2 regions of the Rhizobium sp. AG855 genome follow, and region 2 is predicted to be linked to the other one. Evidence: predicted binding sites of a transcription regulator. Region 2 holds the regulator's gene; the other holds the start of a gene.

Region 1 (16,015 bases), 1.6 Mb from region 2:
GAAGATGCGCCGGGCGAGCAGTCGTCGGGATCGGCGGGCATGGCCGAAGCGTCCAGCTCCAACTATGTCGTGGACTTCCTGTCCTCGTCCGAGGGGCTGCAGCTCAATCGTGCATTCGTCAAAATTGCCGATCCGAAGGTTCGCCGCAAGATCGTCGATCTGGTCAAGGCTTTGGGCGCGGAAGCGGACGCCGAGTGATCGGCACCCTGGTCTGACAAAAAAAAGCGGTCCCCCCGGGCCGCTTTTTTTTTGTCCTGTAGGGAAAAAGTTTACTCACATAAAGATATATTTATGTGGTTGTGTTCTTGTCATTGAAACTTGAACTGGGTAACGATGCCGCCATCCATACTTTGAGGGGAATCCCGATGCGCGCCAACTATCTCTTCACCAGTGAATCCGTATCTGAAGGTCATCCGGACAAGGTCTGTGACCGCATCTCCGACGAAATCGTCGATCTCGTATACCGGGAAGCGGCCAAGACCGGGGTGGATCCCTGGACCGTGCGCATCGCCTGCGAGACCCTTGCCACCACCAACCGCGTCGTCATCGCCGGTGAAGTCCGCCTGCCGCCGAGCTTGATGAAGACCGACAAGAACGGCAACGAGGTCATCAACCCCGCCAAGTTCAAGTCCGCCGCCCGCAAGGCGATCCGCGACATCGGCTACGAGCAGGACGGCTTCCACTGGAAGACCGCCAAGATCGACGTGCTCCTGCATTCCCAGTCCGCCCACATCGCCCAGGGCGTCGACAAGGCTGCCGACTCGTCCAACAGCGAAGGCGCCGGCGACCAGGGCATCATGTTCGGTTACGCCTGCAAGGAAACGCCGGACCTGATGCCGGCCCCGATCTACTACTCCCACAAGATCCTGCAGCTCCTCTCCGCCGCCCGCAAGAAGGGCGAGGGGGATGTCGGCAAGCTCGGCCCCGATGCCAAGAGCCAGGTCACCGTCCGCTACGTCGACGGCAAGCCTGCTGAAGTGGCCTCGATCGTTCTGTCCACCCAGCATCTCGACGAGAACTGGGATTCGAAGAAGGTCCGTCAGGTCGTCGAGCCCTTCATCAAGGAAGCACTCGGCGAGTTGAAGATCGCCGCCGATTGCGCCTGGTACATCAACCCGACCGGCAAGTTCGTCATCGGCGGCCCGGATGGTGACGCAGGCCTCACCGGCCGCAAGATCATCGTCGACACCTATGGCGGTGCAGCCCCCCATGGCGGCGGCGCCTTCTCCGGCAAGGACACGACCAAGGTCGACCGTTCGGCCGCCTACGCCGCCCGTTACCTCGCCAAGAACGTCGTGGCCGCCGGTCTCGCCGATCGCTGCACCATCCAGATCTCCTATGCCATCGGCATTGCCCAGCCGCTGTCGATCTATGTCGATCTGCACGGCACCGGCAAGGTCACCGAGGACGAGGTCGAGGCCGCGATCCGCAAGGTCATGGACTTGTCCCCATCGGGCATCCGTCGCCATCTTGACCTGAACAAGCCGATCTATGCTAAGACGTCCGCTTATGGCCATTTCGGCCGCAAGGCTGGCCGCGACGGTTCCTTCTCCTGGGAGAAGCTCGATCTGGTCAAGCCGCTCAAGGACGCTCTCAAGGCTTGAAGGTGAAATGACGGACGCGGAACGCAAGACGAGGTCGACCGAAGCCTTTTTCGGTCGACGCAAGGGCAAGCCGTTGCGCGAGCAGCAGGTCGGGCGCATGGAAACCATCCTGCCCGAGCTCAAGGTCGATCTCGCATCGCCCGTCCCGGCAGACCTGAAATCGCTGTTCCCCGTGCCCATCGACAAGATCCGGCTCGAAATCGGCTTCGGTGGTGGTGAACATCTCGTCCACCGCGCCCGCACCAATCCCTCGACCGGCTTCATCGGCGTCGAACCCTTCGTCAATTCCATGGCGAAGCTCCTGGCCGTGGTGGAGGCCGAGGGCTTGAAGAACATTCGCGTCTATGACGATGATGCCGTGCAGCTTCTGGATTGGCTGCCGGAAGGCCAGATCGACCAGATCGACCTTCTCTACGCCGATCCCTGGCCGAAGAAGCGCCACTGGAAGCGCCGTTTTGTCTCGCAGGTCAATCTCGAGCGTTTCCACAAGGTCTTGAAGCCCGAAGGCATCTTCTGCTTCGCCTCCGACATCGACACCTATGTCAACTGGACGCTGCAGCATTGCCGCGCTCACGGCGGCTTCGAATGGACGGCGCGCAATGCCAGTGACTGGCTCACGCCGTATGACGGCTGGCCGGGCACCCGCTACGAGGCCAAGGCCCGCCGCGAAGGCCGTTCCTCGGCCTATCTCACCTTCATCCGCCGCTGAACAAGCGTCAGCCTGCGCTGACGCTCTTCCATTCCATTGTCCCGCTCAGTGCAGAGACACGGTCTTCAGATCGTCTTCGGCCGCCTTGAAGAAGGTGCTCGAGCGATTGTCGGTCAAAAGGATCGGCGTGCCGTCTGCGGCAAACAGCGCCCAGAGATCCAGCGTCGGATCGATTTCCGGCGCTTCCGGAAAACAGCGCGACACTTCGTCGGACTTCATCTTGCGAATATAACCCACTTCGCCGGCTCCGAGATGAGCCAGTTCGGATTGCGTCAGGCGGGCTGAAGCTTCTTTTAGTAACATTCCGAGCCTCCACATTGGGGGAGAGGCGGCAAAGCATGCCGCAACCGTCATTGTGCGGCGGAGATGTTAATTTTCCTTACCAGATGCATCGGTGCCATGCGGATGATTTCGATTGAAAGCAATCCGTTGCGCAAGCTGGCCCCGGTCACTTCCATACCCTCCTCCAGGGCGAAAACCCTTTGGAATTGGCGGGCTGCGATGCCGCGGAAGAGGAAATCCTGCTCCTCCCGCTCGGCCTGTCTGCCGGTGATCGAAAGCTGCCCGCCCTCGATCGTCACGTCCAGTTCCTCTTCGGCAAAGCCTGCCACCGCAAGGGTGATTCGCAGCCGATCCTGCCCCTTGTCAGCTGGCAGTCGCTCGATGTCATAGGGCGGATAGCCGTCGCTCCCGCGCGGCCGCCGCAGCGGAACGCCCTCGGCAAGACTGAACGTGATGATCAACCCCTCGGCGGGAAGGCGGTTTCGGCTCATGCGATTCCCTGTTTGCGTCACCAGTCGACGCCGGTCCTGTATCCACCCAAATATGGGGACTGACGCGCGGCACGACAAGCGGTCGACTGCTTGACAAACGCCATCCGCAGCGCCAAGCCTCGCGCTTTCGATATCAGGACGCCCCATGACAGACCCCCGCAAGATCATCATTGATACGGATCCCGGCCAGGACGATGCCGCGGCCCTCATGCTCGCCTTCGCAAGCCCGGACGAACTGAACCTTCTCGGCATCACCACGGTCGCCGGCAATGTGCCGCTCTCCTATACCAGCCGCAACGCCCGCATCGTCTGCGAACTCTGCGGCCAGCAGGCCCGCGCGGTCTATGAAGGCGCGGATCGACCGATGGTGCGCGATCTCGTCACCGCCGAGCATGTGCACGGCAAGACTGGCCTCGATGGCGCAGTCCTTCCCGAGCCGACCATGAAGGTGCAGCCTCAGCACGCCGTCGATTTCATCATCGACACCATCCGCCGCGAGCCGGAAGGCACAGTCACGCTCTGCACGCTCGGCCCGCTCACCAATATCGGCCTCGCCCTCCAGAAAGCCCCGGATATCGCACCCCGCGTCCGCGAACTGGTAATGATGGGTGGTGGCTTTTTCGAAGGCGGTAACATCACGCCAGCAGCCGAATTCAACATCTACGTCGATCCCCATGCGGCCGCCGCCGTCGTCGGTTCCGGCATCCCGGTCACCATGATGCCGCTCGATGTCACCCACCAGCTGATGACCACCAAGGCCCGCGTCGCCCGCATCGCCGAAATCGGCACCAAGCCGGCCGCAACCATGGTCGAGTGGCTGCAGTTCTTCGAGCGCTTCGACGAGGAGAAATATGGCTCTGACGGCGGCCCGCTGCACGATCCGACAGTCATTGCTTACCTTCTGAAGCCGGAACTGTTCGGCGGTCGCCACTGCAATGTTGAGATCGAGCTGCAGTCCGAACTCACGGTCGGCATGACCGTCGTCGACTGGTGGCGTGTCTCCGGTCGCAAGCCGAATGTCCAGGTCATGCGCAACGTCGATGCCGACGGCTTCTTCGACCTGCTCATCGAGCGCTTCGCCCGACTCTGACGCCGTAGGCTGGACTTCGGACGTGATCTCCACCTGAAAGAAGGGCCGCCGGTTTTCCGGCGGCCCTTCTTTGTTCAAGCCGAAACGTCGGTTCGGCTCAGAACTCTTCCCAGTTGTCGCCGCCGGCTGCGGGTGCCCGTCCGGCGGATGCGGCGACCTTCCGGGGTGCCGGATGGTAAGCGGGCGCCCGTGGCGTAGAAGAGGCTGGCGCCGCGCCTGTGGGCTGGCGCATGGCCTGCGCGGTTGTCCGCAACATTGCCGTAGACTGTCCGCCGCCGCTTACCTGAAACCGCGCCACGAGGTCCTTCAGCGTATCGGACTCGTTGCGCAGCGCCATGCTGGCGGCCGTGGTTTCCTCCACCATCGCTGCATTCTGCTGCGTCACCTGGTCCATCTGGTGCATGGCGGAATTGACTTCCTTCAGTCCGGATGCCTGCTCGCTGGCCGAGGCCGAGATCTGTCGGATGAGGCCGTTGATCTGCAGAACCTGTTCGGAGATCTTGTGCAGCGTCTCGCCGGCCTGGCCGACGAGCTGCACGCCATCCTTCACCTGCGCACCCGATGCATTGATCAGCGATTTGATTTCCTTTGCCGCATTGGCAGACCGCTGCGCCAGTTCGCGCACTTCCTGGGCAACGACGGCAAAGCCCTTGCCGGCTTCGCCCGCACGAGCCGCTTCGACACCCGCGTTGAGCGCCAGCAGGTTGGTCTGAAACGCGATCTCGTCAATGACGCCGATGATCCGCGAGATCTCCTGCGAGGACTGTTCGATGCCCTGCATCGAGGCAACCGCTTTTTGCACAACCTCGCCCGATTTTTCCGCATCCTTCACCGCGATGCTCACGGTATTGGCGGCGATCCCGGCATTGTCGGCGCTCGAATTGACCTGTTCGGTCAGCTCGTTCAGCGCCGCCGCCGTCTCTTCGAGGCTCGCAGCCTGCTGCTCGGTGCGCTTGGCAAGGTCTGCAGCACTTTCCGAGATTTCACCCGTACCGGCGCTGATATTGACCACGCCTGTGTTCACCGAGGCAATCGCCTGTTCGAGGGTTGCCAGGGCTTCGTTGAAGTCCCGCTTCAGGGCGCCATATTCGCCAGGGAAATCCTCGGCGATCCGGAAGGTGAGGTTGCCGCGCGAAAGTTCGGACAATCCGTTGCCGAGGGCTGCGACCACGTGCTGCTGTGTCGCGGAGGAGGCGCTGCGCTCCTGTTCATTGCGACGCCGCTCGCCTTCGGCTTCCTGGCGCTGTACATCGGCTTCGGCGGCGAGAACGCGGCTTTCGGCCAGACGATGGCGGAAGCCGTCCAGAGCCTTGGCGACCATGCCGATTTCGTCGTCACGATCCTGGTTCGGCACGGTGTCGTCATATTTGCCGGTGCTCAGCACGGTCACACTGCCGACCAACCCGGCAAGCGGCTTCCGCACGAAGCTGCCGACGGCCAGGTAAAGAGCCGCCATCACGGCGACAAGCACGATCACGCCGCCGATGATCATCATATAGGTCTGGGCTTCGACTGGAGCGCTGATCGCCGCATGCGGAACGTCGACTAGGATAACCCAGTTGGCATTCACGTCGGGCAGCTGGAAGGGATAGACCACCCGGTCGAACCGATTGTCTGCTTCGCCGAGATCCTTGATCACGCCGCCGCTCAGCGAAGAAAGGGCAGATTTTATGAGATCCGCCCCGGTTTCCTCATAGGGCTTCATCTGAAGGTCCGGTGTCGGCCCCACGATCCATTTTCCGCTTTGCGAAAGCAGGGTCACGCGGCCCGTCTCGAAGGGATGCAGCTTGTTCAGCTTGTCGGTCATCGCCTTCAGCGAAATGTCGACGCCGCTCACGCCGATCAGCTTGCCGCCGGCAATCACCGGATAGGCGATCGACGTCATTGCGGTGTGCTCGCCCGTGGTCTGTTCGGCATAGGGCTGGGTAATCGCGCCCTTCCGGCTCTTCGCGGCAAGTCCATACCACTCGGCCTCGAAATTGGAATTGAAGGTCGAGAAGGTGAAGCCCCCGTCCTTGCTCTTTGTCCAATAGGGGTTGAAGGCGCCGTCCTTGGCCGATCCGGTCTCCGTCTTCCCGGCCATGCTGGGGGACTGGCCATCAAAGGCGTTGGGTTCCTCGCCAAACCAGCTGCCAAAGGCAAAGGCGTTCTGCTCGAGATTGGCTTTCAGTACGTCGACGACGGATTTGCGATCGAGGTATTTGCCCTCCTGCGCGCGTCCGATGACGCCGGCCATCGATCGGGCCGCACCGGCCAATTCTCCGACCGAGCCTGCGACATCCGTCGCAATGGCCTTCGCTTCGGCATTGGCCTGATCCATCGTCAGGGTCTGGACCCGCTCGCGTGTCTGAAGGATAAGAAAGAGGTTCGATACGAATAGAACGACGGCAATGGCGGCGCCGGTCACGACGATCAGTTTCGCTGCCAATGACTTCATCTTGAAAATGGACATTGCTTCCTCATGCTCACATGAAAAACGATGACATTGGAGACACGTGATGCGTTCGCAATGCTGGAACATGCTCCATCATGGAAGCACGGGGGCAGGGAGCCGCCCGGAAAGGTCGGGCGGCCTTGCACCGGAAGATGAAGGTTCATTCGTAAAAAATGCTTGAAGGCAAACGCCCTCAAACCGCCTGAGGCGATTGATTTTTTGCTAATATATCAAGAGTTTGGTCAGGAAGACGTTTTATAGCCTGCCCGCGACGTCACCCGCCATGGGGATCGATGGCTGCGCGCCAGCCTTGAGGCAGGCCAGAGACCCCGCGACTGCCGCGCGTCGAAGCGCCGCGTCGAAGCCGAGACCCGCATCCAGGCTTGCGGCAAAATAGCCGCAGAACGTGTCCCCGGCGCCGACGGTGTCGACCGGCTCGATCTTCAGCCCTTGCGCCTTGTGCAGCACGCCGCCTTCGGCGGCGATCACGCCAGCAGCGCCGAGCGTGATGATCAGAACCTGGCCCGTCTCGCGATGCATGGAAAGGGCGGTCTCTTCCCGTTCGGCGGCCGTCAATCCCTGGCGTCCGGCGAGGAGCTCGAATTCGGTTTCGTTGGCAATCACCACATCCGCGAGTTTTGCCAGGGTCGCGGCTTCCGCCGTCAGCGGTGCCAGATTGAGGATCGTCCGCACGTTGGCGCCCTTGGCGGCCTTGAGCGCCGCTTCCACGGCCTTGGCCGGCACCTCCAGCTGCAGCATCAGCGTATCGCCGGCCTTCAGTGCCGAAACGGCCGCTTCCGCCTGCCCGGCGTCGACCGTGCCGTTTGCCCCGGCAACCACGGCAATCATGTTCTCCCCGTCGCCGCCGACCAGGATGAGAGCCGTACCCGTCGGACCGTCGACCGTCTTCACGCCGGAGAGATCGGTTCCCGCCGCGTCCAGCAATGCGACCGCAGGCGCCGCGAATTCGTCGCGACCCACGGCGCTCACCATCCGCACGTCGGCCCCCGCCCGCCGTGCGGCCAGTGCCTGATTGGCGCCCTTGCCGCCGGCCGCCGTGGCAAAGCTCGTGCCGGCCACCGTCTCGCCGGGAACCGGCAGGCGTGGCGTCGTGGCGACGAGATCCATGTTGATGGAGCCGAATACGGTGATCATGAGCGCGCGGGCCTCCCTGAAGCAATTCCCAGCAAAAGTCGGAACCGGTTTTGCGTCCGCAATTGCGAGAAAACAAGACATCAGACCATGGAAGGCGCCACGGAGGTCGCCGGACATGGTCTGGGGTGTGGCGCTCTTGTGGACCAGCCCGTCAGTCTTCGTCAACAACCCTGAGCTTGAGCAGGCCCGTGCGGCTTTCCACGGCCCGGGACGCGCCGTCTCCGGCATCGGCGGCACCGCCGGGCACCTCGAACTCCATCGCCTCGATCTTGGCGCCGCGCTTGGCCAGCTTGTCCGAGGAGGTGATGATCTGTTCGACATCCTTCTGCGCGGCCAGAAAATGGCTCTGCAGCTTGCGTGTCCGGTCGTCCAGGCGGCTGAGGTCCTCCATCAGCCGGATCACTTCGCCCTGGATCAGATGCGCCTGCTCGCGCATGCGCTGATCCTTCAGAACGGCCTGGATGACCTGGATCGAGAGCATCAGCAGGGATGGCGAAACGATGACCACCCGCTGGCGATGCGCCTTCTGCACCACGCCTTCGAAATTCTCGTGGATCTCCGCAAAGATCGATTCCGACGGCACGAACAGGAAAGCCATTTCCTGCGTCTCGCCCGGCAGAAGATATTTGTCGGCGATATCCTTGATATGCACCTCGATGTCGCGGCGAAACTGCTGGCTGGCGATCTTCTTGTGCTCCGGCGTCTCCCCGTCACGGATCGCATTCCACGCCTCCAGCGGAAACTTCGCATCGACCACCAGCGGCGGGGAATTGTTCGGCATGCGGATCGTGCAGTCGGGCCGCGATCCGTTCGACAGCGTCGTCTGGAATTCATAGGCACCCATCGGCAGCCCGTCGGCAACGATCGTCTCCATCCGCGACTGGCCAAAGGCCCCGCGCGTCTGCTTGTTGGAGAGGATCGCCTGCAACCCGACGACATCCTTGGCCAGCGACTGGATGTTGTTCTGCGCCGCATCGATCACCGCCAGCCGCTCCTGCAGCGTGCGCAGGTTGTCGTGGGTCGATTTCGTCTGCTCGGTGATCGTCGTTCCCAGCCGGTGCGTCATGCCATCAAGCCGTTGGCTGATTGACTGGTTCAGTTCCGCCTGTCGGCTGCCGAAGACCTCGGCCATGGTCGCGAGCCGCCCCTGCATCTCGGCCTGCGCTTTCAGCAGTTCGGCAAGCCTTGCCTCGGCCGCCTCGTCGCGTCGCAGCGTATCCTCCATCATCTGAGCCCGGATGCGCGCGGCGCGCATCGAGCCCAGGAACAGGGCAAGAATGGGGAGGAGAACCACTCCTGCGGCGAGCGCCAGCAGAATGCCGGGGCCGAGCGTGACGGAGCCGATGGTGATGGCGGGAATGTCTTGGATGTTCATCACAAGACTATACGCGATTCGCCCCGCCGAAACAGATCAAAGAGTGAACGTTTCCAGGCCCTGCTGTTTTGGCCTGGCGGACATGAGACTTTTTGTGCGGGCATAACTGATAAAAGACAAGGGCAGGGCCGATAAGTGGTCACCAACGCTATACCCTTCATAAATAGGGGGGAAAGCTTCGCATTTTAGAAACCATAGATTTACCATTTCAGGGTCTGCTTATGAAACGGTTCGGCGATTTTGCCGCAGTCTTGCAATGGATAGTAGAATTACGATGGTGTCGCAGAGTGACAATGCCGATCTGAAAAACCGCCTTCGCTTTCTCGGCTTGGACGACAAGGGGCGAGAGACCCTTCGGCGCATGGGTCCCCTGATCCGGGCCAATATCGGCGCTGCGCTCGACATCTTCTACGACAAGATCCGCAAGGTCCCCGAAACTGCGGCGTTCTTCCGTGGCGAGGATCATATTCGCGGTGCCAAGGGCCGTCAGGAAGAACATTGGGGCATCGTCGGCACGGGCGACTACACCGAAAGCTATGTCGATGGCGTCACCAAGGTCGGCAAGGCCCATGCCCGCATCGGCCTCGAGCCACGCTGGTATATCGGTGGCTACGCGCTGGTCCTCGAACAGTTGATCCATGCCGTGGCCCGCGACCGCTGGCCAAGCCGCTTTGGCCGCCAGAAGGCGCCGCAACTGGCCGACGAGATTTCGGTGGTGATGAAAGCCGCCATGCTCGACATGGATTATTCCATCACCGTCTATCTCGACATCCTCGCCGCCGAGCGCCAGAAGGCCGAGGACACCCGCCTGCGCGCCGAGGCCGAACAGGCGACGGCGCTGGCCGCATTGCGCGGGGTCCTGACAAAACTCGCCGCCGGCGATCTCGAAGCGCGTCTGCCGGATGATCTGCCGGCCAATTTCGTCGAAATGGCACGGGACTACAACGCCTCGGTGAATGCCCTCCGCTCCACCATCGGCACGGTCCGCAGCTCCGCCGACGAGATCTTCAAGTCGACGTCGGCCATCGCGGAGGCGACCGACGATCTCGCCCAGCGCACCGAACAGCAGGCAGCCGGCCTCGAGGAAAGCACGGCCGCCCTGCACGAACTCACCCAGAACGTCACGCTCACCGCCGATGGCGCCCAGAAAGCCGCCCAGGTCGTCGGCGTGGCGCTCGACGAGGCGCGTGTGTCCGAAGCGGTCGTCTCCCGCGCTGTCGATGCCATGGGCGCCATCGAGAAATCCTCCGATGCCATCTCCAAGATCATCGGCGTCATCGATGAAATTGCCTTCCAGACCAACCTGCTCGCGCTCAATGCCGGCGTCGAGGCCGCCCGTGCAGGCGAAGCCGGACGTGGTTTCGCGGTCGTCGCCCAGGAAGTCCGAGAACTTGCCCAGCGCTGCGCCAATGCGGCGCGCGAGATCAAGAGCCTGATCTCCCAAAGCTCCACCCAGGTCAATTCCGGCGTCGGCCTCGTCAACAATGCCGGCGACGCCCTGAAACAGATCATCGTCCGCATCGGCGAAATCAACGAGATCGTCGGCACCATCGCGGCCGCCGCCGCCGACCAGTCCGGCGGCCTGCGCGAGGTCAACACCTCGATCGCCTCCATGGACCAGATCACCCAGCGCAACGCCGCCATGGTCGAGGAAACCTCCGCCCAGACCGCAACGCTCGGCGAAGAAGCCGAACGTCTGCTGGCAGCCCTTCAGGGTTTCCGCATCCATGATGGTCACGCCCAGCCCCGGCAGCGCTCGACACCCGTCCGGCGCATGGCGGGATAGAAATGGCCCCCGACTTGAAATGAAGGGTTAAGGTTCGGTGGTGTTTAGCTTCTGTTTAGAAAACCGTGACAGGTCTGCTTGACGACTGTCAATCACATAACCCCGCGTTGGAACCATGCATCAGAAATCGAACACCGATCTGTCCGAACGCCTCGACTTCCTGGAAATCGACCAGAAGACGCGCGACACCCTGGGAGAGCTCCGTCCGACGATCGGTGATGTCATGGGACCGGCGCTGGACAAGTTCTACGCCAAGGTCGCCAAGACCGCCAAGACGGCAGGTTTCTTCCGCGACGGCGCCCATATGAGCGGTGCCAAGAACGCGCAGATCGGCCATTGGGACAAGGTCGCCAAGGGCAGCTTCGACGAGGATTACGTGCGCGGCGTCACCGCCGTCGGCAAGGCCCATGCCCGCATCGGGCTTGAGCCGCGCTGGTATATCGGCGGCTATTCCATGCTGGTCGGTGAACTGCTCTCCGGCATTCTGGTCAAGCATTGGCCCTTCCCCTTCGGCAAGCGCCATGCAGAAACCCTGGCGAATAAGATGAGGGCGGTGGTCAAGGCCGCCATGCTCGACATGGATTATGCCATCTCGGTCTATCTCGATGAGCTGGAAACCAAGCGCAAGGCGCTGGAAGAAGAACGGGCCCGCTTCGAGGCCGACCAGGCGATTGCCATGGAGCACCTGCGCCGTGGTCTGGAATCGCTCGCCCGCAGCGATTTCGAAAGCCACATGACCACCGACCTGCCGCAAAACTTCAAGGAGATGGCCGGCTATTACAACGACACGGTCGACAAGCTGAACGTGTCCTTCGCTGCCATCCGCCGCGCTTCGGAAGAAATCCTCGGCGGCACCGATGCCATTGCCCATGCGTCGAGCGAACTTGCGAGCCGCACCACCCGCCAGGCCGCCGGTGTCCAGCAGAGCTCGACCGCGCTCCAGCAGCTCTCCGTCAGCGTCAGCCAGACCGCGGCCAATGCCGAACGCGCGTCTGCGGCCGTGCGCGAGACGCAGCAACAGGCCCAGACCTCCGGCACGGTCGTGTCGCGTGCCGTCAACGCCATGGATGCGATCGAGAAATCGTCCACCGAGATCTCCAAGATCATCGGCGTCATCGACGAAATTGCCTTCCAGACGAACCTTCTCGCCCTGAACGCCGGTGTCGAAGCGGCCCGTGCTGGCGATGCCGGCAAGGGATTTGCCGTCGTGGCACAAGAGGTTCGCCAGCTCGCCCAGCGCTCGGCCGATGCCGCCAAGGAAATCAAGCAGCTGATTTCCCAGAGCTCAGGCCAGGTCAAGCAGGGCGTCGAACTCGTCACCGGCACCGGTGAGGTCCTGGGCGACATCATCGCCCGTATCGATGCCATCGACAGCTTCGTCTCGGATATCGCGACCGCCGCCAAGGACCAGGCGACCGGCCTCAACGAAGTCAACCAGGCGACCCGCAACATGGATCTCCTGACCCATGAAAACAGCGGCATGGTCGAGCAGACCTCGGAAGAAACCCGCCGCCTGCGCGCCGAAGTCGCCGGCCTCGTCGAACTGATGAGCCATATCCGCACCCGCACCGAGAACACCGGCCACGGCCAGCGCCGCACTGCCGCCTGATCGCAACATCGGATACGGGAGGAATTCGATGCTTTTTTCGATTTCCTCCCTTTCGAACTTGCGCTAAGGGAGGCTCATGACCATCAAGCCACTCATAATCCTGCCCGATCCGCTGCTGCGCCAGGTCTCCGAACCTGTGGAGCGCGTGGATTCCGAGCTGAACCAGCTTGTCGATGACATGCTCGAGACCATGTACGAGGCCCCCGGCATCGGGCTCGCCGCGATCCAGGTCGGCGTGCCGCGCCGCCTGCTCGTCATCGATCTCGCCAAGGAAGGCGAAGATCCCAAGCCGCTCGTCTTCATCAATCCCAAGATCATCCGCTCCTCCGATGAGTGCTCGGTCTATGAGGAAGGCTGCCTGTCGATCCCGGATTATTACGCAGAAGTCGAACGCCCGGCGACGATCACCGTCACCTCGCTCGATCGCACTGGCAAGGAAGTGACCACCGAAGCCGACGGCCTGCTCGCCACCTGCCTGCAGCACGAGATCGACCATCTCGACGGCGTGCTGTTCATCGACCATATCTCCCGTCTGAAGCGCGAGATGGTCATCAAGCGCTTCACCAAGGCAGCCCGTCAGAAGATTTGATCGAGGCCGCGCAGCTTTGCGCGACCCTCCGCTCTTGAAGGCGAGACCGATTATGGCATTGCGCATCATTTTTATGGGGACGCCGGCCTTCTCCGTCGCCACCCTCAAGGCGCTTCACGCCGCCGGCCATCAGATTGTCGCCGCCTATTCCCAGCCGCCCCGTCCGGGTGGCCGCCGTGGCCTGGACTTGCAGAAATCCCCGGTCCATCAGGCTGCCGAAACCCTCGGCATCGAGGTCCGCCACCCGCTCAATTTTCGCGAGCCCGCAGACCGCGAAGCCTTCGCCGCCTTGCAAGCCGATGTCGCCGTCGTCGTCGCCTATGGCCTGCTGCTGCCGCAGGCCATCCTCGATGGCACGCGGCTTGGCTGCTACAACGGCCACGCCTCGCTCCTGCCGCGCTGGCGGGGTGCCGCCCCCATTCAGCGGGCGATCATGGCCGGCGATGCCGAGACCGGCATGATGGTGATGAAAATGGACAAGGGCCTCGACACCGGCCCCGTGGCACTCACCCGCAAGGTCGCGATTGCCCCCGACATGACCGGCGGCGAACTGCATGATGCGCTAAGCGTCGTCGGCGCCGAGGCCATGGTCGACGCCATGGCGCTCCTGGAAAAAGGAGCGCTCGAAACCGTCGCGCAGCCGGAAGAGGGCGTGCTCTACGCCGCCAAGATCGACAAGGCCGAAACCCGCGTCGACTTCGCCCGTCCCGCCCGCGAGGTTCACGACCATATCCGGGGTCTCGCCCCCTTTCCCGGCGCCTGGACTGAAATCGAGGTCGGCGGCAAGCCCGAGCGCGTCAAGCTGCTCGCATCCCATCTGGCCGAAGCAGACGGCCAACGCGGCGCTCCGGGCACACTACTTGACGATCACCTGACCGTTGCCTGCGGCACCGGCGCCGTCAGCCTCGTGCGCCTGCAAAAGGCCGGCGGCAAGCCGCTCGATGCGCAGGATTTCCTGCGCGGCACGCCGCTTGCCAAGGGCACGGTGATCGCCTGATGCCGCGCTTCCGCATGATCGTCGAATATGACGGCACCGCCTATGTCGGCTGGCAGCGCCAGGACAATGGCCATGCCGTGCAGTCGGCCATCGAGAATGCCATTCTGGCGCTGTCGGGCGAAACCGTCGTCATCAGAGGCGCCGGCCGCACCGATTCCGGCGTGCATGCCAAGGGCCAGGTCATCCATGCCGATCTCTCCCGCGCCTGGGTGCCCTACAAGCTGCGCAACGCGCTCAACGCCCACCTGGCCCAGGCCGGCGAACAGGTCTCGATCGTTGATGTCGCGGCCGCGCCCGATGATTTCGACGCGCGCTTCTCGGCACTGCGTCGCCATTACCTCTACCGCATCATCACCCGCCCCGCGCGCCTCGCGCTGGAGGCGAACCGCGCCTGGTGGGTGCCGAAGCCGCTCGATCACGAGGCCATGCATGAGGCCGCCCAGCAGCTCGTCGGCCACCACGATTTCACCACCTTCCGCTCCGCCCATTGCCAGGCGGCAAGCCCGGTGCGCACGCTCGACCGGCTCGATGTCTCCAGGCATGGTGATCTGATCGAGATCCGCGCCAGCGCCCAGAGTTTTCTGCACAATCAGATCCGATCCTTTGCAGGAACGCTGAAACTGGCCGGCGAGGGCAAGATGACGCCTTCGGATGTGCGCGCAGCGCTCGACGCCCGCGACCGTGCCGCCTGCGGTCCGGTGGCACCCCCGGAAGGGCTCTATTTCATGCGGGTGGATTATCCCGGCGACGAGCCGCAGCCGGATATCTGAGCAATTCCAGCAAAAGTGCACGGCGGTTTTGCGTCCGGACTTGCGCAAACAAAATATGAGCAAGTCCAGCAAAAGAGTGAAGCGGTTTTGCGTCCGGAATTGCGTGTAGAACACGGGCCTCAGCCCGGATAAACGCCGAGATAGCGTTCCAGCACTTCGGCGAGGATCATTGAGGGCACCAGTACCACCATGATGATCGTCGACACCGTCAGCAGGTGATCGCCGATGATCATTCGGACGATCCGGAACAGGATGGCAATCAGCGTCACCATCAGCAGGAACCAGAGAAGCGCCACCAGTCCGCTGAGGCTGGGCAGCAGCATCATGATCAGCACCAACAGGCCATAGGCGTAAGAGGCCGGCAATGCCAGCCAGTTCGTCACCACCACAAGCGCGGCGAATTTTTCGCCGAGCCCCACCATCCAGCACAACACGCCCAGCAGAATGACCGGCACCAGCCAGTTCGCCGCTTCCACCAGGGTCAGCCGGAAGAAGAACAAGAGCCCGGTTGCCGTGCCTGTCGGCTGGCCCTCGAGAAACAGCACACGCCACCAGGCAAAGGAGAGCAGAATCGCCGGCAACGCCCAGGCGATCGACCAGAACGAGCGCGCGGCTCCCCGGTCGCTGAAATCGAGATGGGCAAAGCCTGCCGGGTCCTGCTTCACCAGCAGCCACAGGCCCTTCAGGTAAATCTCGATCTCCTTAAGCGTGGGCATGGGCGAACCACTGCTCGATGAAGGTCTGGTAGATCACCGTCAGGGTTTCCAGGTCGGCAACCGCAACCCGCTCGTCGACCATATGCATGGTCTGCCCCACCAGGCCGAATTCCACGACAGGGCAATAATCCTTGATGAAGCGCGCATCCGACGTGCCGCCCGTGGTCGAAAGCTTCGGCGTCCGGCCTGTGACCGTTTCGATGGCACCCGATAGCGACGAAATCAGGCTGTTGCTGCGCGTCAGGAAAACATGGCTCGGCCGTTCCGACCACACGATTTCATAGGCAATCGCCGCGCGACCCGGCCGAAGCTCTGGATCGACCGCTGCCGCATCGAGCCGGCGCAGGATCTCGGCCTGCACGCTCTCGGCATCCCAATGGTCGTTGAAGCGGATGTTGAACTTGAAGC
Region 2 (16,015 bases):
TCATTGAGGGCAATGACGAGTATGATTTTGTCATCTGCGAGATCGGTGGCACCGTCGGCGATATCGAAGCCATGCCGTTCATGGAAGCGATCCGCCAGCTCGGCAACGACCTGCCGCGCGGCACGGCCGTTTATGTTCACCTGACCCTGATGCCCTATATCCCGGCAGCCGGCGAACTGAAGACCAAGCCGACCCAGCATTCCGTCAAGGAATTGCAGGCACTCGGTATCCATCCTGACATTCTGCTGGTGCGTGCCGACCGCGAGATCCCGCAGGCCGAGCGCCGTAAGCTCTCGCTGTTCTGCAACGTCCGCGAAAGCGCCGTGATCCAGGCCCTCGACGTCGCCAACATCTACGACGTGCCGATGGCCTATCACAAAGAAGGCCTCGACAACGAGGTTCTCGCCGCATTCGGCATCGAACCGGCGCCGAAGCCGCGTCTGGATGCCTGGGAAGAGGTCTGCAACCGCATCCATACGCCGGAAGGCGAAGTCACGATCGCGATTGTCGGCAAGTACACCGGCCTCAAGGACGCTTACAAGTCGCTGATCGAGGCGCTCTATCACGGTGGCATCGCCAACCGCGTCAAGGTCAAGCTCGAATGGATCGAGTCGGAGATCTTCGAAAAGGAAGATCCGGCGCCGTGGCTCGAAAAGGTCAACGGCATTCTCGTTCCCGGCGGTTTCGGCGAACGTGGCTCGGAAGGCAAGATCCTGGCCGCCCAGTTTGCCCGCGAGCGCAAGGTGCCCTATTTCGGCATCTGCTTCGGCATGCAGATGGCCGTCGTCGAAGCGGCTCGCCATCTGGCCGGCATCGACAAGGCTTCCTCGACCGAATTCGGCAAGACCGATGAACCGGTTGTTGGCCTGATGACCGAGTGGATGAAGGGCAACGAGCTCGAAAAGCGTTCGGCCGTTGGCGACCTCGGTGGCACCATGCGGTTGGGCGCCTACAAGGCCTCGCTCAAGAAGGGCACCAAGATCTCCGAGATCTATGGCTCAACGGATATCTCCGAGCGTCATCGCCATCGCTACGAAGTCAATGTGGACTATAAGGATCGTCTCGAAGCCTGCGGCCTCGTCTTCTCCGGCATGTCGCCGGACGGACTGCTGCCGGAAACCGTCGAGTATCCTGACCATCCGTGGTTCATCGGCGTTCAGTACCATCCGGAACTGAAGTCACGCCCGCTTGATCCGCATCCGCTCTTTGCAAGCTTTGTCGGCGCAGCACTTGAGCAGGCACGCCTCGTCTGAGCCAACCGCTCGACATCGCACTACCCAGAATGACCCGGCTTTCGAGCCGGGTTTTTTCGTTCAAGCCAGACGCAAGCCCGACTGCCTACCTTGGGTGGAAAAAAAGGAGGCGAGACATGCGCATTGGCGAAACAGGGTTGTACTTACCGACTTACTCGACAAAGCCGAAACCCACATCGGAGGCTCCGTCGAGTTATGACGCGGGCAAACCGCAGGCTTTCGGCAACACACCGGAGCGCGGCCGATCCTCGACAAGCCTGGAGTCGAATCTCTGGCAGCTGCGGGCCGGCAAGTATTTGCATGAGGAAACCGCAGAGGCGGCGCAGAAGCGCGACGCGTTGCGGGCGGAGTTTCTCGAAGAAAGCAGAAAAACACCAGCCGAGCGCATCCGGGAGAAATACCTCAAGGAAAACGGCCTGACCGAAGAGATGCTCGCAGAGATGTCGCCCGAAGATCGAGAGGCCGTCGAGGACGAGATTGCGGCCTTGATCAAGCGACAGTACGGACTGGAAGATACCAAATCCGGCAACGTTGACGCCATGATCGACACCAGCGTCGACCAATCAAACGGTTAGGGTCGGAGCAAAAGCACCGGCACCTCGTCGCCTTCCATCGCGATCGGCGCATGCGGAGGTCTGACGATGAGGCAGTCGGACTGCGAGAAGATGCGCATCATCGATGAGTCCTGTTTGCCGAAGCTTTCGACAACAGGCGTTTGATCCGATTCGCGAAACAGCCGCGCCCGCACATAGTCCTGACGTTTGTCATTGGCGGGCAGGGCTGTGCGCAACCGTGCTGTTGCCATGCGCTTAGGCGGCATTATCCGTCCGAGACGGCAAAGCAGAGGCTCGAGGAACAGAAGCCCACAGACGAGGCTGGACACCGGATTGCCCGGAAGTCCAAGCACTTGCATTCCTGCCAGCCGGCCAACCATCAGTGGCTTGCCCGGTCGCATGGCAATCCGCCAGAAATCAAGTTCCATTCCGGCCGATACCAGCGTCGACTGGACGAGGTCGTGGTCGCCGACGGATGCACCACCGAGGGTGACCAAGACATCGACGCCACTTTCCTGCGCGCGTGCGATGGCTGCCAGCAATGCCGCACGATCATCCGCGACGATACCGAGATCGATGACGTCGGCGCCATTGTCGCGGGCGAGGGCCGCGATGCCGAAGGTGTTGGATCCGATAATCTGGCTGGGTCCGGGTTGCCGGCCCGGTGCAACCAGTTCATCGCCCGTCGCAAGGATGCCGACCCTTGGCCGCCGCAGGACGGGCACACGGGCATGATTCATGGCTGCGGCAAGCGTCAGGTGACTGAAGTCGAGACGTATGCCGGCGGCGAGCGCCACGTCACCTTCGGCGAAATCCTGGCCCCGCGGGCGTATGTGCCGGCCAGATGTCACCGGAAACCCCGTACGAATCCGTCCATCTGCGAGCGTCTCGGCATCCTCCTGGAGCAGAACACTGTCGGCCCCCTCAGGGACAGGCGCACCGGTGAAGATCCGGACGGTCTCACCGCCGCCGACACGCCCGGAAAAACCGTGGCCCGCCGCCGATTCGCCGATGATGCTCAGTATGGCCCCGACCTCGGCAGCATCTTCGGCGCGAAGGGCATACCCATCCATGGCCGAGGCATCAAAGGGCGGCTGCGTGAGGCGGGCGGCGAGATCATCGGCCAGCACGCGTCCATTGGCCTCGTGCAGCGAGACGGCCTCGATTTCGACGACCGGTTGGGCGGCCGCCAGAAGGCGCGCCAGGGCATCCTCGACCGGCAGCAGCGACATCACACGCGCTCCGGATGCCGGAAATCGCCGGACTTCCCACCGCTCTTTTCCAGAACCCGGATGCCGCCGATCTCCATCGTCTTGTCGACGGCTTTCGCCATGTCGTAGATCGTCAGGCATGTCACCGAAACGGCGGTCAGAGCTTCCATCTCGACGCCGGTCTTGCCGGTGAGCTTGACGGTCGCTTCGACGCGAAGCATGGAACGTTCGGCATCTTCGGTGATGTCGATGCTGACCTTGGACAGCATCAGAGGATGACAGAGCGGAATGAGATTGGCCGTCTGTTTCGCCGCCATGATGCCGGCGATACGCGCCGTACCGATGACGTCGCCCTTCTTGGCGTTACCGTCCCGGATGATCGCAAGGGTTTCCGGTTTCATCGTAACGAAGCCTTCAGCAACCGCGATCCGGACCGTGTCATCCTTCGCCGAGACATCGACCATATGCGCCTCGCCGGCGGCGCCGAGATGCGTGAGTGCGGTCGGTCCGCCCGTCATTCCGCAGCCAGCGTGCCGGGCTTGCCGGTCAACAAGATGCGGGTCGCCTCGGCGACGTCGTCCTTGCGCATCAGACTTTCGCCGACGAGGAACGTCGAGATTCCCGATTTCTGCAGCCGCTGGCAGTCTTCATAGGTGAAGATTCCGCTTTCGCCGACCAGCAGGCGGTCGGAAGGCACCATGGCGGCCAGTTCTTCGCTGACGCTGAGGCTCACTTCGAAGGTGCGAAGATTGCGATTGTTGATGCCGACGAGTGGGGACGTGAGCTTGAGCGCCCGCTTCATTTCCTCGGCATCATGCACTTCGATCAGAACGTCCATACCGAGTTCGACGGCAACCCCTTCAAGCTCGGCGGCTTCGCCGTCCGAAAGCGAAGCCATGATCAACAGAATGCAGTCACCACCCCAGGCCCGGGCTTCATAGACCTGGTAGGCATCGAACATGAAATCCTTGCGCAAGGCCGGCAGCGAGCAAGCCTTGCGGGCGGCTGTCAGGAATTCCGGGGCGCCTTGAAAGCTCGGCGTGTCCGTAAGCACGGAAAGGCAGGCAGCGCCGCCAGCCTCATAGGCGGCCGCAAGCGCCGGCGGATCGAAGTCCGGACGGATGAGGCCCTTGGACGGGCTGGCCTTCTTGATCTCCGCAATCAGGCCGAACCGCTCCTGGTTCCGCGCGCGCGACAGCGCCTGGTAGAAGCCGCGCGGCGCGTCCTGGGCCGCGATGCGGTCCTTCAGTTCGGCAAGCGAAACGGCGGCCTTGGCGGCTGCGATTTCTTCCCGCTTGTAGGTTTCGATGCGCTTCAGGATATCGGTCATGAGGGCAAGCTTAGTCCTGAGTGGCGGAATTGGAAATGGCGATCAGCTTTTCGAGGGCGCGTGCGGCGGCGCCACTGTCGAGCGACTGGCTGGCAAGGTGCATGCCTTCGGTCACGTCCTTGGCCTTTCCGGCGACGATGAGCGAGGCGGCAGCGTTGCACAGCGCCACATCCCGGTAGGCCGTCTTTGCGCCGCCAAGCACATCACGCAGAGCGGCCGCGTTCACCGTACCATCGCCACCTCGGATCGCATCGAGCGCGACCTCGGCCACGCCGAAATCGGCTGGCGTCAATTCAAAGGTGCTGATCTCGCCGTCCTTGAGCGCCGCAACCAGAGAAGGGCCGGTTGTGGTGATCTCGTCCAGACCACTTCCGTGGACAACCCATGCACTGCTGAGGCCGAGATCTCGCAGCGCTTCAGCCCCAGGCACCAGCCATTCCGGCGAATACACACCGAACAGCTGCTTCTTCACCTGAGCCGGGCTCGAAAGGGGCCCTACGATGTTGAAGATCGTGCGTGCACCGAGCTCGACGCGGGCAGAGCCCACATGGCGCATGGCAGGGTGATGGATCTGGGCGAACATGAAGCCGATGCCGGCCTCGTGAATGCATCGGGAAATGGTCTGCGGGTCGATGTCGAGCTTAACACCGAGCTGCGAGAGCGCATCGGCGGTACCAGACTTTGAGCTCAGCGCGCGGTTGCCGTGCTTGGCCACAGGCACGCCGGCGCCCGCCACGATGATCGCGGCGAGGGTGGAGATATTGTAGGTATTGGTACCGTCACCACCTGTCCCGACGATGTCGATGGCGTCTTCCGGTGCGTCGACCACGACCATTTTCTGGCGCATGATCGAGACAGCTCCGGCGATTTCGTCGACCGTTTCGCCGCGAACGCGCAGCCCCATCAGAAATCCGCCAACCTGCGCCATGCTCGCTTCGCCGGACATCAGGATCTCGAACGCGTCGCTTGCTTCCTGGCGGGTCAGAGATTGGCGGCTCGCGATCTTCGCGATGAAGGGTTTCAACCCGGACATGGACGTGCTCCCCCTGACGTCGGCGTTAGCGAACGATGGCCTGCTGGGCCAGCGCCTGGTTGAATGTCACGCCATATTGCGCCTGCAACTGTCCGACCATCTGGTCGAGAATGTCGTCGCCAGCCGAATTGGCCATGGAGACGATCTGCTCGTCCTCGTTGCTCAACACGCCACCTGCGGCCTGGTCGCGAACAGCGGTCACGGTCAAAAGGATCTGGGTCGCCGGATCGCCGCCCGATGCGCTGGTGACAGTGCCTTCCGGCCCGCTGAACGCAGCGGTGATCGCAGCCGGACCCAGAACCGCATCTTCGGTGCGGCGGGTAAGGCCGGCCTTGCTTTCGACCGTCAGGCCGAGTTCGGCAGCCACGTCTGCCAGCTTGCCACCATCGGCAATACGCTTGCGCAGGCTCTCGGCCTTGGCACCGAGCGCGGTGCGCTGCTGTTCCGCGGTCCAGTCGGCCACTGCCTTTTCCCGCACTTCCGCAAGTTCCCGGTCGCGCTCTGCCTTGATGTCCGTGACATCGAACCAGATGTAGCCGTTATTGCCGAGATTGACGGGCAGGGCCTCAACACCGATGTCGGTGCGGAAGACTTCTGCCAGAAGGGCGTCGCGTTCGGGAATGCCTGCAACTTCGGTCTCGCGCGTGTCGAAGCCACGACGGTCGATGTCGGTGACCGTCAAGGCCTTCAATTTCAACTGGTCAGCCGCTTCCTTGAGCGTCGAGCCGCCCGCCCGCAGATCCTCGAACTGGTCGTGTACAGCGGTGATATCGGCAATGGCGGCCGATTCGGCCAGGGCCTCGCGGATTTCGTCCTTGACCTCATCGAGGCTGCGCGTACGGCCTTCCTTGATATTCGTCACACGCAGGATGACCGGGCCAAGTGCGCCTTCGACAACCGGCGTCGTGCCACCTTCAGCCTTCACTGCGAAGGCCGCATCGGCAAGTGCAACGTCCGGCAGGCGATCTTTGGAGAAATCGCCGAGCAGCACGTCGCTCGCCGTCTTGCCCTGGTCGGTGACGAGTTGATCAAAGCTCGTGCCCTTGGTAAGCTCGGCGGCGGCAGCGTCGGCCAGTTCCCGCGTCTCGAACGAGAGCTGTTCGATCGTGCGCGTTCCGGCGATCTCATAAGTCGCCTTGCGCCGATCGTAGTCGGCCTTGATGTCCTCGTCGCTTACGGATGCCTTGTCGGCGATGTCGGCCGGCTCCAGCTTCACATAGGTGAAGCTGCGGAATTCCGGTGCGCGGTAGCGCGACTTGGTCGTATCGAACCATGTCTTCAGCGTCGCGTCGTCAGGCGCCTTGATCGGGTCGATATTGGCGTTGGAGAGCAGCAGATAGTTGATGTCGCGGTTCTCGTAACGATAATCCTTGATCGCATCGACGAGGACCTTCGGAGCGACGAAACCGTCTGCGGTCGCATCGACGATCTGGCTGCGGATCGCGACCTTGGAGCGCTCCTGGATGTAGTCGTCTTCGCGCAGGCCCGAATTGCGCAGGCGCGAGGTGAACAGTGCACGATCGAAGTTGCCGGCCGAGTTCTTGAATGCCGGGTCATCAGCGATCAGCTGGGCAAGCCGGTCCTGCGACAGGCCGAGATTCATGTCCGATGCCAGCTGATCGAGGGCCGCACCCGCAGCAAGCTGGGAGAACACCATGGATTCGACCCCGAAGGCCTTGGCCTGTTCGGTGGTCAACTGGGTTCCGAACCGATTGCTGAGATCGGCAACCTGGCGCTGATAGGCAAAGGCGAAGTCCCGCGTCGAAACCGTCTGGTCGCCCACGGCCACCACCGTGTCGGAATTGCTGGTGAACAGCGAAGCCGAAACGCCCCACACGCCGAAGGATGCCACCAGCAAAAGCAGCAGGATCTTGGCGAACAGGGTCTGGGAAACTTTTCTCAATATGACGAGCATCGGGACGCATGAACCTCTTGACTGATCTTCGCACGGGCGAAGCGGGTGGACTTCCTTAGAACAAAGATCAAAGGAATTGAAGGCGTATCCGGTCGAAAAGAGGCAGGAGGGTATCTCTGCCCCGCCGGCACAGAAAAGTGATGGCGCGCAGCGCCCGGCGCAGCAGTTTCAGCTGTCGGTGAGGTCCAGTAACGGAAACCCGTGCCGGGCGAGCCCGGCGGGTCTGATGCCATGAACCGAAATGCAAAAGGCCGGCGATGTGCCGGCCTTCCAATATGTCTGTGGCGTGTGATCAGCGATCGGTGATCGGCTTGTAGTCGCGCTTCGGCTCGCCGGTATAGAGCTGACGCGGACGGCCGATGCGCTGCTGCGGATCTTCGATCATTTCGTTCCACTGTGCGATCCAGCCGACGGTGCGGGCAAGCGCGAACAGAACGGTGAACATGGTCGTCGGGAAGCCGAGCGCGCGCAGCGTGATGCCTGAATAGAAGTCGACATTCGGGTAGAGCTTCTTTTCGATGAAGTAGGGGTCGTTGAGCGCGATCTTCTCGAGTTCGAGCGCCACCTTCATGAGCGGGTCGTCGCCGTGACCGGTTGCCTCGAGAACCTCATACATCGTCTTCTGCATGATCTTGGCGCGCGGGTCGTAGTTCTTGTAGACCCGGTGACCGAAGCCCATAAGGCGGAACGGATCGTTCTTGTCCTTGGCCTTGGCGATATATTCCGGAATACGGTCGACCGAGCCGATTTCCATCAGCATGTTGAGGGCCGCTTCGTTCGCACCGCCATGGGCGGGGCCCCAGAGGCAGGCGATGCCGGCCGCAATGCAGGCGAACGGGTTGGCACCCGAGGAGCCGGCGAGACGGACCGTCGAAGTCGACGCGTTCTGCTCGTGATCCGCATGCAGGATGAAGATGCGGTCCATGGCGCGGGCCAGAACGGGGTTCACCTTGTACTCTTCGCACGGCACGGCAAAGCACATGCGCAGGAAGTTCGACGCGTAGTCGAGATCGTTCTTCGGATACACGAAGGGCTGGCCGACATGGTACTTGTAGGCCATGGCAGCGATCGTCGGCATCTTGGCGATCATGCGCAGCGACGCGACCATGCGCTGGTGCGGATCGGTAATGTCGGTCGAGTCGTGATAGAAGGCCGAGAGCGCGCCGACAGTGCCGACCATGACGGCCATCGGATGGGCGTCGCGGCGATAGCCGGAGAAGAACTTGCTCATCTGCTCGTGCACCATGGTGTGGTGCGTGACGCGGTAGTCGAAGTCTTTCTTCTGTGCCGGCGTCGGCAGTTCGCCGTAGAGCAGCAGATAGCAGACTTCAAGGAAGTCGCCCTTGTCGGCGAGCTGTTCGATCGGATAGCCGCGATGAAGCAGCGTGCCTTCGTCGCCGTCGATATAGGTGATCTTGGATTCGCAGGACGCGGTGGAGGTGAAGCCCGGATCGTAGGTAAAGGCGCCGGTGTGTTTGTAGAGGGCCGCGATGTCGATCACGTCAGGGCCGATCGTGCCGCCCTTGACAGTCAGGTCGACCGTCTTGTCCCCGAGTTTCAAAGAAGCGCTTTTGTCCGTCATGCTAATCCTCCGGAATTGGCGGGAAGGCGTCTCCAAAAAGCCGCCATCGGTTAAGCGTGTTGATGTAGCTATATGATACGGAAGTTAATGCCAAGCTATCCAAAGGGCAAATTGTGCGTTGCGAAATCGACGCCAATCGAACCGGACGGTTCTAATCGATTTGCATGTTGATTTGCGTTTGGCGGAGTGTCTGACACACGCTTTGATTGTCTGGTGCGGATGGCCTATTCTGCTCTGCGCCCGCGTTTTTCGCCGGGCTGCGGGTTGAGTTCAGATGGTGCATCTGCGCGAGAATAATCCTGATGTCGAGGGGGAGGCGTTGCGCGCGCCGCTTGGCGAATTCGCGCCGCCATTGCGCACCGATCATCCGGTCTCCCGCCCCACCAGGAGCCGGGTCGCGCGCCTCAACGTGAGGCTCCGGAGCCTGCCCGCAGAGATACGCATTGCTGCTGGCAAGGAGAGCGGGCAGGGCCACCTCTTCCACTTTGTTCCTGTCTGTATGGGTCTTGGTGAAGTTGTCTGGTTCAGCCTCCCTGTGCCCCCGTCGACGACGATCCTGTTGGCACTTCTGCCACTTTCCCTGATCGCCCTTTGGTTCAGTCTTGCCGGAACGAACCGCCGGGCGCTGTCCCTGGCGGCCTTGATGGTGGTCGCCGGAATGCTGCTGGCGGACGCGGAAACGCGGAGGATGGCGACGATCATTCTTGACGCCCCGGTGGTAACGACGGTGACCGGAGTGGTGGAGCGGCGGGAGGCAGGGGCCGCTGGCGAATGGCGCTATGTCATCCGTTTGTCCGCAACCGCAGACCCCGTACTTCGGCGCCCTCCGCAACGCATCTCGCTGCTGGCCCGCAGCCGTCATGGAGTGGTCCGGATTGGTGACCCGATCACCGGACGCGTGCGGCTCTCTCCGCCGTCGGGGCCGGCGCTGCCCGGCATGAACGATTTCGCCTTTCAGAGCTATTTCGCCGGCATCGGCGCTGTCGGCTTTTTTCTCGGCGCACCCGAGCGCCCGTCGATTGCGCGTGCGGCCGAGAGCGATCTGTGGACGCAGGTGGACCAATCGCTGTTTTCACTGCGCGACCGGATTTCAGACCGTATCCATGAAGTCTTGCCCGGAGACACCGGCGCATTCGCCGCATCCATCATAACCGGCGAACGCCGCTCGATGTCGAAGGAGGCGACGGACGCGCTGCGCCTGTCGGGTCTCGCCCACATCACCGCAATTTCCGGCCTGAACATGGCGCTTGCTGCCGGCATCTTCTTTGTCGGGTTGCGCGCTCTGCTGAGCCTTTTTCCAGGCCTGGCGCAGCGCTATCCGGTCAAGAAGATTGCCGCTGGCGGTGCGCTGTTGGCGGCCACAGCCTATGTCCTCATTTCAGGCTACCAGGTTTCGGCACTGCGGGCCTATCTCATGACGGCGATCATGCTGGTTGCCGTGCTCATCGACAGACCTGCCATCAGTCTGCGCAATCTGGCCGTTGCCGCGACGATCATCCTGATTGCCCAGCCTTCGGCGGTAATGGGGCCGAGTTTCCAGATGTCCTTTGCCGCAACCGCAGCATTGATCGCGGGTTATGCCGCTTGGAGAAAGGCGCCGCGCTCGATCTGGCCGACGCCAACATCCACCTCTGGAAAACTGGCGACCTTTGCCGCCAAGTTTGTCGGCGGAACGCTTGCAACCTCGTTGATCGGCGGGCTCTCGACAGCGATCTTCGCCGTTACCCATTTTCATCGGCTGTCGACGCACGGGCTGGAGGCCAACCTTGCCGCCATGCCTCTGATTTCGATCATCGTCATGCCGGCGGGCTTCATTGCCATGCTGGCGATGCCGTTCGGTCTCGACGCCCCCTTTTTCTGGATCATGGGAGGCGGGCTCGATCTCGTGCTGGTGGTCGCCCACACCGTCGCCGGTTGGGGAGAGGCAGCCTTCATTCCCCGACAGCCGACCTGGTTTCCGGTGCTTGTTGTGGTCGCTCTTCTGCTGATGACCCTTCTGCACACCGGGCTCCGGCACGGCGGCACCGTGCTTCTCATCGTCACCTTGGCAGCGGCCTTTCTGCGTTCTGGCGAACAGCCGGCGGACCTCTTGGTCAGCGAAGATGGCCGCATGGTCGGCTTTTGGTCTCAACAAGAGCGGGTGGGGGAGGGGAGGGTCCTTGCAAGCAATCGCAAACGCCCTCCCCCCTTCCTCTTCGATCAATGGCAGCCGGCACTGGCCGCCGACCACCATCTGCCCCCGAGTATGGAAAGTGCACCCGTGCTCCCGCCGCCTGCAGACTGGAAGAAGGAAGAAACCTGGGATTCCGCGACGATACAATTGGCGAGACAAACGCTCGAGCAACTGGTCCAGACAGCCAAAACGGACCGCTTCACCTGCATCCGCAGCGCCTGCGCCGCAAAACTTGTTGATGGATGGACGGTGTTGACCGTTGACCGCCCGGATCTTGCCGGACCTGCCTGCGACGTCGCCGATATCGTCATCCTTGGGGGCCGCAGCCGCATGAAAGGCTGCCGGTCGACTGCAACATTCCTCAGCGAGACAACACTGCGCACAAGCGGCGCCGTGGAAATCCGGCTTGGCGCCCACCACGACAAGACGATTGAGATCTCGCCCGCCTTGTCAGGCCCGCCACGGCCCTGGACAATCCATCGTCTCTACGATTGGCGCACAGGCGAAACCGCCAGGCAGCACGGCATAGACTCAGGAGATAGCAAGGACAAAGATAGCGACAGCGAGACGGAACGGAAAAACGGCCCCCACAATCCCGCAATGCCTGTCCGTCAGTGATATCGGCGGATCAAGCCGACGAGCTTGCCCTGGATCTTGACCCGGTCCGGCGGGAAAATCCGCGTCTCGTAAGCCGGATTGGCCGCTTCCAGAGCGATCGAAGCGCCACGCCGACGGAAGCGCTTCAAGGTTGCTTCTTCGTCATCAACGAGTGCGACGATGATGTCGCCCGGATTGGCGTTGGAGGCATTGCGGATGATGACGGTATCGCCATCGAGGATGCCGGCGTCAATCATCGAATCGCCTTTGACCTCAAGTGCGTAATGGTCGCCGGCACCGATCATTTCGGCGGGAACGGTGATGTCATGGGTGTTGTTCTGAATGGCCGAGATCGGCACCCCGGCCGCGATTCGGCCCATGACCGGTACGCTGACGGAGGAATTCTGGTCTTCGACACTCGGTCTGGCGGGCACAGGCGGCGGCGTCTTGCCCAGGCTGCCCTCAATGACACTCGGTGCAAAACCGCGCCGCGGCTGCAGGCTGGGTGTATAGGCTTCCGGCAGCTTGATGACTTCAAGCGCACGCGCCCGATTGGGAAGCCGGCGAATGAAACCGCGTTCCTCAAGGGCCGTGATCAGTCGGTGAATGCCAGATTTCGACGCAAGATCGAGGGCATCCTTCATTTCGTCGAATGAAGGCGGCACGCCCGATTCCTTCATCCGTTCGTGAATGAAGAGAAGCAGTTCCTGTTGCTTGCGCGTCAGCATATGCAGAGCCCCGTTTGTGAAACAAATCCAGAACAGACACTATATGTTCCATTTGTGTTCCGCAAGTGGATAAATTTCCGTGAACAACCGTCGCGAAAATGCGATAGGCGTCTTCACCGTCACCGGATGACTGCGGCCATCGGACCTATCCCTGTCAATCGGGTGACACCTGTCCCTGTCGGATCCCTTCCAAGCTCCTGTGAGAAGATCGAAATGCTGAAAGACCTGGAAAAGACCCTGCTCGGTAAGCAGGTCGATCAACTGACATCGGCCGAGAAGAAGGTCCTGAAAAAGGCGCGGGAGCGACGCACGGTTTCGACGAATGCCGGTGAGGATTTCCTTGCCGGTTCGAGCTTCGGTCAACGCGTGGCAGACAGCATCGCGCGGATCGGCGGTTCCTGGAGTTTCATCATCGGCTTCCTGCTCTTTCTGGTCGCCTGGGTGATTCTCAACACGGTCATTCTGGCAGCGCGCCCGATTGATGCTTACCCCTTCATCTTCCTCAATCTTCTTTTGTCCATGGTCGCAGCCATCCAGGCGCCGATCATCATGATGAGCCAGAATCGCCAGGCGGAACGGGACCGCTTCATGGCGGCCAAGGATTACGAGATCAATCTCAAGGCTGAGATCGAGGTTCTCGCCCTTCATCACAAGATCGACGAACAGGTGGTGAAGGAACTGCGCGAAACGCGTGCCGAGATCGATACCCTGCGCCAGGCGATCGAAGCTCTTACAAAACAGTCGGGCCGTTCCTAAGTGTCTCGGCGAACGAAGGTCTCTGTCATGACTGAAACAAATCCAGCGCCCCGCGCCGTCGACCACCTCGTCCTGCCGGTGATTGACCTCGATACCGCCCGGCATCGTTTCACGCAGCTTGGCTTTACCGTCGCCGCAGACGCCCGCCATCCTTTCGGCACGGAAAACGCCTGCGTGTTTTTCGGCGATGACACCTATCTCGAACCCCTCGCCATCGGCAGCCGCGAAGACTGTCTTGAAGCGGCCAGGATCGGCAATGTCTTTGTCGCACGCGATCAGGCGTTCCGCTTCCGGCGGGGGGACGGTCTCTCGGCCATTGTCGTCAAGTCCGACGATGCGGAGGCGGACCATGCCCGCTTTGTCGCCGAAGGAATGAGCGGCGGCGATCTCTTGCGCTTTTCCCGCGAGTTCCGCTTTCCCGATGGGCGCACTGTGGAAGGATCTTTCCGGCTCGCCTTTGCTGCCGATCTGCGATCACCTGATTTCTTTGCCTTTTCGTGCCAGCGTGTGAACCCCTTGCCGGCCGATCGTGGAGCGCTTCTGGTCCATGCGAACGGCGCCGTGGGACTTGCCCGGATCGTGCTGTGCGAGGACAATCCGAGCGACTTCCAATATCTCCTGGAAACGGTGCTGGGCCAGCGTGCCGTGACGGCCCATTCCTTCGGCCTGTCGATGGCAACGGCCAACGCCATCGTGGATGCGCTGACGCCTGAGGGGCTGGCGGCGAATTACGGACTTCCGAATTCGCGCTCTGAGCGTGGCCTTCTGGCAGCCGTGGTCGTGGTCAAGAGCCGTGATCTCGGCGTGACAGAAGCCTGCCTCGCTGCTAATGGCGTCCGCTATCACAAAACGGGTGCGCGCCTAGTGGTCGCGCCGGAAAAGGGCCAGGGCGTCGCCTTCGCCTTCGAGGAGTTGAAATGAGCACTGTGACCAATTCCGAAGTCGTCGTCGGTGAAGGCGAAGGCAAGGCCGTGTTCTCGCAGAAGGGCCGCTTTGCCCTGATTGCCGGCCCATGCCAGATGGAAAGCCGCGACCATGCTTTCATGATCGCCGGTCGGCTGGTCGAGCTCTGCCGCGAACTCGGCCTCGGCCTCGTCTACAAGTCGTCCTTCGACAAGGCCAACCGCACCTCGCTGTCTGCTGAGCGCGGCATCGGCCTGGAAAAGGCGATGGAGGTGTTTGCCGACATCAAGAAGGAATATGGCATTCCGGTCCTGACCGACATCCACACGGAAGAACAGTGCGCTGCAGTCGCCCCGACAGTCGATGTCCTGCAGATTCCGGCCTTTCTCTGCCGCCAGACCGATCTTCTGGTCGCCGCCGCCAAGACCGGCCGTGTGATCAATGTGAAGAAGGGCCAGTTCCTCGCGCCCTGGGATATGAAAAACGTCTTGAACAAGCTCAATGCCAGCGGCAATCCCAATGTCCTGCTCTGCGAGCGCGGCGCGTCTTTCGGTTACAATACGCTGGTCTCAGACATGCGTTCGCTACCCATCATGGCGGCCATGGGTGCCCCGGTGGTTTTTGATGCGACCCATTCCGTACAACAGCCGGGCGGGCAGGGCGGCTCCTCCGGTGGTCAGCGCGAATTTGTTGAAACGCTGGCGCGCGCGGCAGTCGCCGTCGGCGTCGGTGGTCTCTTCGTCGAGACACATCAGGACCCGGACAATGCGCCGTCGGATGGTCCGAACATGGTCCAGATCGACAATATGCGCCGTCTGCTCGAAAAACTGATCGCGTTTGACGACATCGCCAAGGCTGTATGAATCCCCTTTGCCGGCGCTTCAATCGGTTGAAGCCGACTTGGCGCCGGCGCTGGTTCTTTAAATCGATTAGATTTCAGTCTTTGTCGCTCCGATCCGTCATTGTATTTTCCGGATCATCGGATAAGAGAGGATGACTCACAGGCGGGTCCGCAGGCTTCATGCCTCATGATCGGCCGCCGAGCCTTGTCCAATTTCCGTCACCAGGGAGCGAACATGACCGCCATTACCGACATCATCGGCCGCGAGATCCTCGACAGCCGCGGCAACCCGACCGTCGAGGTCGACGTCTATCTCGAAGACGGCAGCTTCGGCCGCGCCGCAGTTCCCTCAGGCGCCTCGACCGGCGCGCATGAAGCCGTCGAACTGCGCGACGGTGGCTCGCGTTACCTCGGCAAGGGTGTTGAAAAGGCTGTCGAAGCCGTCAACGGCGAGATTTATGATGCGATCGGCGGCCATGAGGCTGAAAACCAGATCCAGATCGACAATCTGATGATTGCGCTCGACGGCACGCCGAACAAGGCACGCCTTGGCGCCAACGCCATCCTCGGCGTCTCGCTCGCTGTCGCCAAGGCTGCGGCCCAGTCGGCCGGACTGCCACTCTACCGTTACGTCGGCGGCCCGAACGCCCATGTCCTGCCGGTTCCGATGATGAACATCATCAATGGCGGCGCCCATGCCGACAATCCGATCGACTTCCAGGAGTTCATGATCGTGCCGGTTGGCGCCGACACCATCCGCGACGCCGTTCGCATGGGTTCGGAAGTCTTCCACACCCTGAAGAAGCAGCTTGCCGCCGACGGCCACAACACCAATGTCGGTGACGAAGGCGGCTTCGCGCCGGGTCTCGCATCGGCTCCGGCCGCCCTCGACTTCATCATGAAGTCGATCGAAAAGGCCGGCTACCGTCCGGGCGAAGACCTGCATATCGCGCTCGACTGCGCCTCGACCGAATTCTTCAAGGACGGCAAATACGTGCTCGAAGGCGAAGGCCGCACGCTCGAGCCGGAAGCCATGGCCGAATACCTCGCAGAACTCGCTGCCAAGTACCCGATCTTCTCGATCGAAGACGGCATGGCGGAAGACGATTGGGACGGCTGGAAGACCCTGACCGACAAGA

What was found. The regulator LexA, encoded in region 2, represses DNA repair genes until DNA is damaged. The targets are predictions, from matches to a motif close to TGTTCNNNNTGTGTTCNG.
Region 1: a site for LexA is predicted at 9,173-9,190, ahead of DFO46_RS16065 (DNA recombination protein RmuC). Genes of this name have one in related genera too.

Annotation. Positions count from the first base shown of each region.
Region 1 covers NZ_RAQG01000003.1:3,263,040-3,279,054, reverse strand. Annotated here, with positions in the region: gene DFO46_RS16105 (helix-turn-helix domain-containing protein) at 1-198, shown strand, start outside; gene metK (methionine adenosyltransferase) at 366-1,604, shown strand; gene trmB (tRNA (guanosine(46)-N7)-methyltransferase TrmB) at 1,612-2,313, shown strand; gene DFO46_RS16090 (DUF1150 family protein) at 2,359-2,616, opposite strand; gene DFO46_RS16085 (Hsp20 family protein) at 2,664-3,086, opposite strand; gene DFO46_RS16080 (nucleoside hydrolase) at 3,232-4,176, shown strand; gene DFO46_RS16075 (methyl-accepting chemotaxis protein) at 4,274-6,628, opposite strand; gene DFO46_RS16070 (ribokinase) at 6,866-7,765, opposite strand; gene DFO46_RS16065 (DNA recombination protein RmuC) at 7,917-9,140, opposite strand; gene DFO46_RS16060 (globin-coupled sensor protein) at 9,415-10,926, shown strand; gene DFO46_RS16055 (globin-coupled sensor protein) at 11,042-12,535, shown strand; gene def (peptide deformylase) at 12,612-13,124, shown strand; gene fmt (methionyl-tRNA formyltransferase) at 13,177-14,121, shown strand; gene truA (tRNA pseudouridine(38-40) synthase TruA) at 14,121-14,891, shown strand; gene DFO46_RS16035 (hypothetical protein) at 15,011-15,607, opposite strand; gene dapE (succinyl-diaminopimelate desuccinylase) at 15,594-16,015, opposite strand, start outside.
Region 2 covers NZ_RAQG01000003.1:1,632,108-1,648,122, reverse strand. Annotated here, with positions in the region: gene DFO46_RS07955 (CTP synthase) at 1-1,253, shown strand, start outside; gene DFO46_RS07950 (hypothetical protein) at 1,370-1,828, shown strand; gene glp (gephyrin-like molybdotransferase Glp) at 1,825-3,039, opposite strand; gene moaC (cyclic pyranopterin monophosphate synthase MoaC) at 3,039-3,536, opposite strand; gene trpC (indole-3-glycerol phosphate synthase TrpC) at 3,533-4,348, opposite strand; gene trpD (anthranilate phosphoribosyltransferase) at 4,359-5,381, opposite strand; gene DFO46_RS07925 (peptidylprolyl isomerase) at 5,407-7,296, opposite strand; gene gltA (citrate synthase) at 7,589-8,878, opposite strand; gene DFO46_RS07915 (ComEC/Rec2 family competence protein) at 9,153-11,669, shown strand; gene lexA (transcriptional repressor LexA) at 11,663-12,376, opposite strand; gene DFO46_RS07905 (DUF1003 domain-containing protein) at 12,590-13,132, shown strand; gene DFO46_RS07900 (VOC family protein) at 13,160-14,053, shown strand; gene kdsA (3-deoxy-8-phosphooctulonate synthase) at 14,050-14,898, shown strand; gene eno (phosphopyruvate hydratase) at 15,112-16,015, shown strand, end outside.